Regions from separate parts of the Rhizobium sp. SRDI969 genome, predicted to be linked through region 2. Evidence: predicted binding sites of a transcription regulator. Region 2 holds the regulator's gene; each other region holds the start of a gene.

Region 1 (2,201 bases), 1.9 Mb from region 2:
CGCGGAAAAGCCGCCGATCTTGCCGCCGGCCGCGAGCACCCGGTGGCACGGGATGATCAAAGCGACAGGGTTCTTCGCCATCGCCTGGCCGACGTCGCGGGCGGCTTCCGGCCCGACGCCGAGCTCCTTGGCCAGCGCGCCGTAAGTCGTGGTGCGGCCCCAGCCGACACGCCTTGCCGCCACATAAATATCCCGGAAGAAGGCATCCTGGCCGGCAAGATCGAGTTCGACACCGGAAAAATCGGTCTCTTCACCCTGGAAGTAGCGCTTCACCGCAGCGACCGTCTCGCGCACAGCAGGCGTCGGCGCACCGGGTTCGGCATCCGGCAGGCGGCGCAACAGCAGCCGTTCGGTCGCTTCCGCTGATTTGGTCGGCAGTTGGAAGCGGGTGATGCCGGCGTCGCTCCAGGCGATGCCGCAGAAACCGCCCGCGGTTTCGAAGATGAGATAGTGGTGGGTTGTCTCAGCCATGACACAGCCTCCGCGTTTTCGATGACCCTCAAAATCGTATGGGACGGCCGCGGTTTCAACCCGCTTCTTGCGCGCGCCGGGCTTTCAGGAAAGATTGCGATGCGCCCCTGCACTGTTGCCCGAACCTCCACGTCAGCCCTCCTGCGGCGACGGCTCGGATGAGTGTGACGCCGAGCCTATCAGGCAAGTATGTTCTCTTTTTGTTCTTGATATCACCTTCTTTCGGAGTATCCTTCGGCGCGTTTTGGAAACGACGAGGCGGGTCATGACGACCGGAAATTCCATGAACCAAATGCCCCTCGACTTCGGAGACGACAAAAATGATCGCGGACAGCGGAACGAAAGCTACGCCAGCGGACACCGGCTTTTCTTTGCGCTCTGTCCTCCTGATGCCATCGAGCAGCAGGCGGCCGCAATCGCCGATGACTATCGTCGAGCCTTCTCCCTTTCCGGCAGGCCGCGCTTGACGACATTGCATGTGTCGATCATCGGGGTCGGAGACTATCCGAAGCTGCCGGAGGATGTGGTCTTCGCGGCACGGCAGGCCGGCGCCACGGTCGAAAGTGCGCCGATCGCAGTGACCTTTGACCGGATCATGCGATTCCCGCAGGCGCGAGCGCTTGTGCTTTGCGGCGAGGGCGGACGGAAACCGCTCACCCGAGTGCATGTCCAACTGGGCGTCGGCATGCACAATGCCGGATTGCGGCATAATATCAGGCGGGATTTCACGCCGCATATGACGCTGCTCTACGACCGCAAGGCCGTGCCGCCGACGACTCTCGACACACCCGTTTCATGGACGGCGTCCGAATTCCTGCTCATCCACAGTGTTCTCGGAAAAACCGAACATCGGATTATCGATCGCTGGCCACTGCTGGGCTAAGGGCAAAGTGTTCGCGGATCTCGGCTTGCGCTTGCCTGATTTCCGCGCATAAAGCTCCGAAAGCCTGTTCCGGCATTGGTGCAAACGGGGAGCGAAATCAGCATGGACGTTTCAGAGATCATCATCCCGGGCGATACGCCGGGAGCGGAGTGGCGGCTGCCGGTGCTGCGCTTTACGGGCGGCGATCCGAAGGCGCCGAAGTCCTATATCCAGGCGGCACTGCATGCCGGCGAACTGCCGGGAACGGTGCTGTTGCATTTCCTCTGCGAGAGGCTGCGGCAGGCGGAAAGCCAAGGCGGGATCGCCGGCGACATCACCATCGTGCCGCAGGCCAATCCGATCGGTGCGGCGCAATCGCATTTCGGCGAATTGCAGGGCCGTTTCGACCTGGGCTCGCGCACCAATTTCAACCGGGACTTTCCGCGGATCTCCGTGGCCGATCGCCCGACGCTGATCGAAGACCTCGACGATTATCCGGCTACCGGCAGATTGAAGCGACAGTTGCTGCATTTGGCGCTCGGGGCCGATCTCGTGCTCGACCTGCATTGCGACGATGAATCGCTGCAATATGCCTATATCGACGAGGCCTTCTGGCCGGAGGCGGCCGATCTTGCCGCTGCACTCGACATGGAAGCCGTGCTGCTTTCGGATGGAGAAAGCTCGGCCTTCGAGGAGGCCGTCGGCTTTGCATGGAAATATGAAATTCCCGGCGAACGCCTATTCGAGCTGCCCGGCAGACTTTCCGTCACCGTCGAGCTGCGCGGCAAACGCGACGTCGATCCGGTATTGGCGAAAAAGGACGCCGACGGGCTCTGGCGTTTCCTCGCGGCACGGGGGATCGTCGCCG
Region 2 (2,201 bases):
ATTTCATCTTCGACCAATGGCAGAGAGCGCTGGTCCTGCCGACGCATGATCCGCCGAAGATGCTGGATGGTCCTGCTATCCCGCCGGAGGGAGAAGACCGCCGCGTCAGGCTTTCCCGCGATCAGCAGACCGAAGCGAGGACCGCGATGCGTGCAGCCGCAGCGGCCGGTGAAGCAAACCGCTTTTCCTGCGTCAAAAAGGCCTGGTGCACATCAAGGCTTGGCAATGGCCAGGTCGTGGCCGTCATCGACAATGCCGCCTATCTCGGCCCCGCATGCGACGCCGCCGATATCGTCGTGACGTCGGTCCGCCTGCGCTTCAACAGCTGCCGCTCAGGTGCGACGCTCTTCACCGGTGAAACGCTGCGCAGGACCGGTTCCGTCGAGTTGCGCTTCACGAACGCCGGCCTGGAGGTGGCAACCGCATTCGATGCATTGTCGCGGCCATGGATGCGCCATCGCGCCTATGACTGGCGCAGCAATAGTTTTACCGAGCCCGGTCTAGCCAAGGTCAGTGATAGCGGCGAATAAGACCGACGAGCTTGCCCTGAACCTTGACACGGTCCGGCCCGAAAATCCGGGTCTCGTAAGCCGGGTTGGCGGCTTCGAGCGCAATCGAGGCGCCCTTGCGGCGGAAGCGTTTGAGTGTCGCTTCCTCGTCGTCGACGAGAGCAACGACGATGTCGCCAGGACTTGCGGTGCTGCCGTTGCGGATGATCACGGTGTCGCCGTCAAAGATGCCGGCGTCGATCATCGAATCGCCCTTGACCTCCAGCGCATAATGTTCACCGGAACCGAGCATGTCGGCCGGAACGACGATGTCGTGGGTGTTGTTCTGGATCGCCGAGATCGGAACACCGGCGGCGATGCGGCCCATGACCGGCACGGAGACCGAGTTGCCGTTGTCGGCGACGGGTTTTGCAGGGGCAGGAGCGGCGACCGGCTGTGGCTTGCCGAGGCTGCCCTCGATGACGCTCGGCGAAAAGCCACGCCGCGGCTGGATGCTGGGGCTGTAGGCCTCCGGAAGCTTGATGACCTCGATCGCGCGGGCCCGGTTCGGTAGGCGGCGAATGAAGCCACGTTCCTCGAGCGCTGTAATCAAGCGATGAATCCCGGACTTCGAAGCGAGGTCCAGGGCATCCTTCATTTCGTCGAAAGATGGCGGAACGCCGGATTCCTTCATGCGCTCATGAATGAAAAGGAGAAGCTCCTGTTGTTTGCGCGTGAGCATCGACGTTGTGACCTCGTGATTGAAACAAATCCAGAACAGACACTATATGTTCCATATGTGTTCCGCAAGTAGCTAAATTTCCGTAAAACTTGGAACCAACTCGTCGAGATTCTTATTTTCATTCGCCGGATTGGACACATGTCTTGCATTGAGGGTGGCGCTGTCGCACATCTCTTGCCGATTTGAGGAGGGATATGATGAACACGCATTCCACCAAACCGTACCCGCTGGATCATGTCGTGCTGCCGGTCGTCGACATCGATCTGGCGCGCGAAAGGCTCGGCAAGCTCGGCTTCACCGTTGCCGCCGATGCGCGCCATCCCTTCGGAACGGAGAATGCCTGCGTCTTCTTTGCCGACAAGACCTATCTGGAGCCGCTCGGGATCGCGAGCGTCGAGGAGAGCGAGGCATCGGCGCGACGAGGCAATGTCTTCACCGCTCGCAACCGGGCTTTCCGCTTCCGTTGCGGCGCGGAGGGGCTTTCGGCGGTGGCCTTCGGCAGCAAGGATGCCGGCATCGATCATCAGGATTTCGTCGGCAACGGGTCGAGCGCCGGGGAGATGCTGCAGTTCAACCGGCCGATGACGATGCCGGACGGCTCCGAGACGATTGCCGGCTTCAAGCTGGCTTTTGCCGGCGACCTGCGCGCGCCTGATCTCTTGCTCTTCACCGTCGAGCGTATCAATCCGCTGCCGGCCGACCGCGCCGCGCTGGAGACGCATGCCAATGGCGTGACCGGCATAACGGAGATCGCGCTTTGCGCGCCGGAACCGGCCGCATTCGCTGCCTTCGTCGGCCTTGCAGCGGCGCAATCGGCAGTCGAGAAAACCGGTTTCGGCGTCAATGTCGCGGCGTCAAATGCGAAAATCGGTCTGATGACGCCGGAAGGGCTGGAGGCCTATTTCGACATCGCCGGCTCATCCGCAGATCGCGGCCTGCGCGGCCGGGCAATCCTCTTTGCTGTTGCCGAT
Region 3 (2,201 bases), 1.8 Mb from region 2:
GCGTACGGAGGCGAAGGACTGGCTTAGCGCCCTGACGGCGCGGTTGTAATCCTCGGCCATCTGCCTGAAATTGCCCGGCAGGTCGGACGGCAGGGTGGCTTCAAGATCGCCTTTCGACAGCGCTTCCAGACCGCGGCGCAGTTGCTCCAGGGCGATCGCCTGGTCGGATTCGGCCTGGGCGCGCTCTTCTTCCAAGGCGCGACGCTTGGCTTCGAGCGTTTCCAGATAGACCGAGATGGAATAATCCACGTCGAGCATGCCTGATTTGATGACGGCCGACAGCTTCTCGGCCAATGCCTTGCCCTCTCGGCGCGCAAAGATCGACGGCCACTGCTTCTCCATGATGCCTTTGACGAGCTCGGACATGACGATGGCGTAACCGCCGATATACCAGCGCGGCTCCAGCCCGATGCGGGCGTGGGTGCGGCCGACTGCGGTCACGCCGTTGACATAGCTCTCATCGAACGCGCCGCCGGCAAGATTGGCCCAATGATCCTGCTGGCGCTTCTTGGCATGGCCGACGTGATTCTTATCGGCGAAGAAGCCGGCGACAGCAGGGGTCTTGGCGATCTTGGCGTAGAATTTGTCGAGGGCGCCGCCGATCAGCTCTGATATCACAGGGCGCAGATCCCGCATCGACTTGCGCGCCGCCTCATCCAGTTCGATGAAATCGAGGCGCTGCCTGAGGGCATTGTCGGTCTGCTGGGCGGTCATGGAGATCTCTGTACTTGGCGCGCGGCGCGGGACGGAATTTCTGCGCCGCAGGTTTTGGCCAATATGGTTGAGCAATCGTTAAATCGGACGGCGATTTCTTCTCGCCGAGCGAGAAGAACGATAGCGTGCGAGGATATTGCACGCCGTCCATTCCGTTCACGTTTTGATCTATATATCGCCGTTTCTTCTGTTATGCTTGCCGCATGACCATCCATTCCGAATCGCTCGCCCTTTCCCTTGCCTCGATCAGTCCGGCCATGCTGGCGCTTGCCGGCGGCGTTCTCGCCGCCCTCGCCCTGCTAGTGATCGTGCTTCTGCTGCGCGGCGCCAGCCTTCGCCGCGAGCAGGCGGAGGAAGCGAGCTTTCGTGCCGAGGAAAACGAAGCGCGGATGGCCGAGCTTTTGAAGATCCAGGCCGAGATGCAGGGCCGCATCGCGGCGATGACCGAGGTCTTCGGCGCGCGGCAGAGCGAACTCAACCAGACGATCAGCCAGCGCCTCGACGGCATGTCGCAGCGCATGAGCTCGACGATCACCGAGCAGACGAAATCGACGCATGAGAACCTGCAAAGGCTGCAGGAGCGGCTGGCGGTCATCGATGCCGCGCAGAACAATATCCAGACGCTCGCCAAGGATGTCGTCGGACTGCAGGCCATTCTGTCCAACAAGCAGACGCGCGGCGCCTTCGGCCAGTCCAGGATGGAAACGATTGTTGCCGACGGTCTGCCGATGGGCGCCTACGCCTTCCAGCAGACGCTGTCCAACGGTTCACGGCCGGACTGCACGATCCGCATGCCGAACGGCGCGCCGCCGCTGGTGATCGACGCGAAATTTCCGCTCGAAGCCTGGAACGCGATCCGCGACGCCGGCAGCCCCGAGGCAGGCAAGATCGCCGGCCAGCAGTTCCGCCGCGATATGGAAATCCATATCCGAGACATTTCCGAGAAATATCTGATCCAGGGGGAAACGCAGGATACGGCCTTTCTCTTCGTGCCATCCGAATCGATCTTCGCCGAGATCCACGAGCACTTCGAGCCGGTGGTGCAGAAGGCGCACCGCGCGCGTATCGTCATCGTCTCGCCGTCGCTGCTGATGTTGTCGATCCAGGTCATCCAGGCCGTGCTCAAGGATCAGCGCATGCGGGCGCAGGCGCATCTGATCCAGGGCGAGGTGGCAATCCTGATGGACGATCTCAGCCGCCTCGACGAGCGGGTGCGCAAGCTGCAAGGCCATTTCGCCATGGCGCAGAAGGATATCGACATGGTGGTCACGTCGGCCGACAAGCTGACCAAACGCGGCGCCAAGATCGAAGCGCTGGAATTTGAGGCGGGCGGCGGCGATGCACCCCCCGCCCGCGACGGCGAGGCCGCGGCCAAATCGGTAGAAAGCCGCACCGGTCTTCTGAAGCTCCGGGTGGTTGACGAGGAGTGATCGCTTCGGGCAGTGTCTCGCCCGCATGAAACAGTAGGAGCATGATGTCGGCCGAAA
Region 4 (2,201 bases), 1.0 Mb from region 2:
GCAGGCGCGTTGCAAGACCCCTCCCCAACCCCTCCCCACAAGGGGGAGGGGCCAAGCCGTGGTCCCGGCGGCGACCAAAGGAGAGGTCCTGCCGGCTGTTACCGTTAGTTTGGTACGATGCGGGGTCACGTGAAGCAGTGCGGCACGTTAGCCCCTCCCCCTTGTGGGGAGGGGTTGGGGAGGGGTCTTGAGACGGGCGCCGGCGCGGTGATCCCCCGCAGGATCGACAGGCAGACCCTGTCGAAATCGCTTTCGACAACTGGCTGCGCGTCTTTGCGCTGACCTGGAAGAACAGCCCGTCATCGTGAGGCCAGGACGATTTCGTCGCGCGGCTGGTCGTCTTGAAATTGCGCTCGGCGCGGATTTCGAGAGATTATCGGCCACGCTAGCGGCTCGATACACGCACTGCGCCGGCAGCTCGGAGACTGCGCTGGACGGCGGCGACCTGTCTGGATGCGATATCCACCGAGACCTCGATCTCGCCTTCGAGTGGCGCATCGCGACGGGCGCCATCGTCATGAGAGGCATCCCCGCCCGATGGCGCCGAGCCGGCGCTGTTCCGGTCGCTTGCCGACTGGATAAAGATGTCGGGCCTCGAAATCCCATGCTGCTGAACCAGATGTTCGACCGCCAGGTCGGCGGCTTCGCGTGTTTCGAACCTGGCTCGGATCGTGGTCGTGCTATCGTCCGCCATTGGCTGCCTCCTGATATCGATGTCCACACGATGAGAACGCCTTGGGCGGCTGGTAGTTTCGACGGCGGTCCCGGCCGCCGATTGGAATCGTTGATATCGCATTCCAAGCCTGCTATGTTCTGTTTTTGTTTCGGCGCGCAATTTCAGAGGCCGATCCCATCGCGATCGCTGAAGCCGCCATGAACGAGACAAGCTCACCCCCCATCCGGAAAATCGTCCATGTCGACATGGATGCTTTTTATGCGTCGGTCGAGCAGCGCGATAATGCGGACTTGCGCGGCAAACCGATTGCCGTCGGCGGGTCGGCCGCCCGGGGTGTGGTGGCGGCGGCGAGCTATGAGGCCCGCAAATTCGGTGTTCACTCGGCAATGCCGTCTGTGACCGCCAAGCGCAAATGTCCTGACCTGATCTTCGTGCCGCCGCGCTTTGCCGTCTACAAGGCGGTGTCGCAGCAGATCCGCGAGATCTTTGCCGAATACACGCCGCTGATCGAGCCGCTGTCGCTCGACGAGGCCTATCTCGATGTGACGCAAAATCTGAAGGGCATGACGATCGCCACCGAGGTGGCTCTGGAGATCCGCGCCAAGATCAAGCAAGTCACCGGCCTCGACGCGTCGGCCGGGATTTCCTACAACAAGTTCCTTGCCAAGATGGCAAGTGACCTCAACAAGCCGAACGGCCAGGCTGTGATCACGCCGAAGAACGGGCCGGCCTTCGTCGAGCAGCTTCCCGTCCGGAAATTCCATGGCGTCGGACCGGCAACCACTGAGAAGATGCATCAACTCGGGATCGACACAGGCGCCGATCTCAAGGAGAAGACACTGGAGTTCCTCGTCGAGCATTTCGGCAAGTCGGGCCCCTATTTTTACGGCATCGCCCGCGGCATCGACGAGCGCCAGGTCAAGCCCGACCGGGTGCGCAAATCCGTCGGCGCCGAAGATACCTTCTCAGAGGACCTCCACGCCTTGGAGCCTGCTCGCGAAGGGCTCCAGCCGCTGATCGAAAAGGTGTGGGCTTACTGCGAGGCCAACGGCATTGCCGCCAAGACAGTGACGCTCAAGGTGAAATATGCCGACTTCAGCCAGATCACGCGCAGCAAGACGGTTCTGACACCCCTGCCGGCAATCGCCGACCTCGAGGATCTGGTCAACCTGCTGCTCGCGCCGATCTTTCCGCCGCGAAAGGGCATACGGCTGCTCGGCGTCACCCTCTCCTCGCTGGAAGGACGAGCACCGGCCGCGGAACCGCAACTGCGGCTGACGTTTTAGGCGCGAGCGCCAATTCGAACGCCTCATCGGAATCTTCGCTGACATCCTGAGCTTTGCTCGCGCTCTCCTCGCGTCAATGTGCGTGGCGTCTTTGATATCGGTCGCCAACCTGACGCGCCGGCCTGGGCGGATGCGCGGCGGGCTTGGTCTTCCAGGGGGCCAGCACCGTCGGCATGCCGGCTTCGAGGCAGGCTGCGACAAAAGCCTCCCGCGCGACCATGCTCGGTATGATGCCGTTG

Evidence for each region. The regulator LexA, encoded in region 2, represses DNA repair genes until DNA is damaged. The targets are predictions, from matches to a motif close to TGTTCNNNNTGTGTTCNG.
Region 1: the regulator LexA is predicted to act here: its motif matches at 662-679, upstream of N2A41_RS23710 (2'-5' RNA ligase family protein).
Region 3: the regulator LexA is predicted to act here: its motif matches at 868-885, upstream of N2A41_RS00285 (DNA recombination protein RmuC).
Region 4: the regulator LexA is predicted to act here: its motif matches at 810-827, upstream of dinB (DNA polymerase IV).

What each region holds. Positions count from the first base shown of each region.
Region 1 covers NZ_CP104035.1:4,812,597-4,814,797, reverse strand. Annotated here, with positions in the region: gene N2A41_RS23715 (methylated-DNA--[protein]-cysteine S-methyltransferase) at 1-471, opposite strand, end outside; gene N2A41_RS23710 (2'-5' RNA ligase family protein) at 755-1,354, shown strand; gene N2A41_RS23705 (succinylglutamate desuccinylase/aspartoacylase domain-containing protein) at 1,457-2,201, shown strand, end outside.
Region 2 covers NZ_CP104035.1:1,815,657-1,817,857, forward strand. Annotated here, with positions in the region: gene N2A41_RS09185 (ComEC/Rec2 family competence protein) at 1-530, shown strand, start outside; gene lexA (transcriptional repressor LexA) at 511-1,230, opposite strand; gene N2A41_RS09195 (VOC family protein) at 1,428-2,201, shown strand, end outside.
Region 3 covers NZ_CP104035.1:56,604-58,804, reverse strand. Annotated here, with positions in the region: gene N2A41_RS00290 (globin-coupled sensor protein) at 1-714, opposite strand, end outside; gene N2A41_RS00285 (DNA recombination protein RmuC) at 918-2,144, shown strand.
Region 4 covers NZ_CP104035.1:795,892-798,092, forward strand. Annotated here, with positions in the region: gene N2A41_RS03810 (hypothetical protein) at 386-694, opposite strand; gene dinB (DNA polymerase IV) at 874-1,962, shown strand; gene N2A41_RS03820 (DUF982 domain-containing protein) at 2,036-2,201, opposite strand, start outside.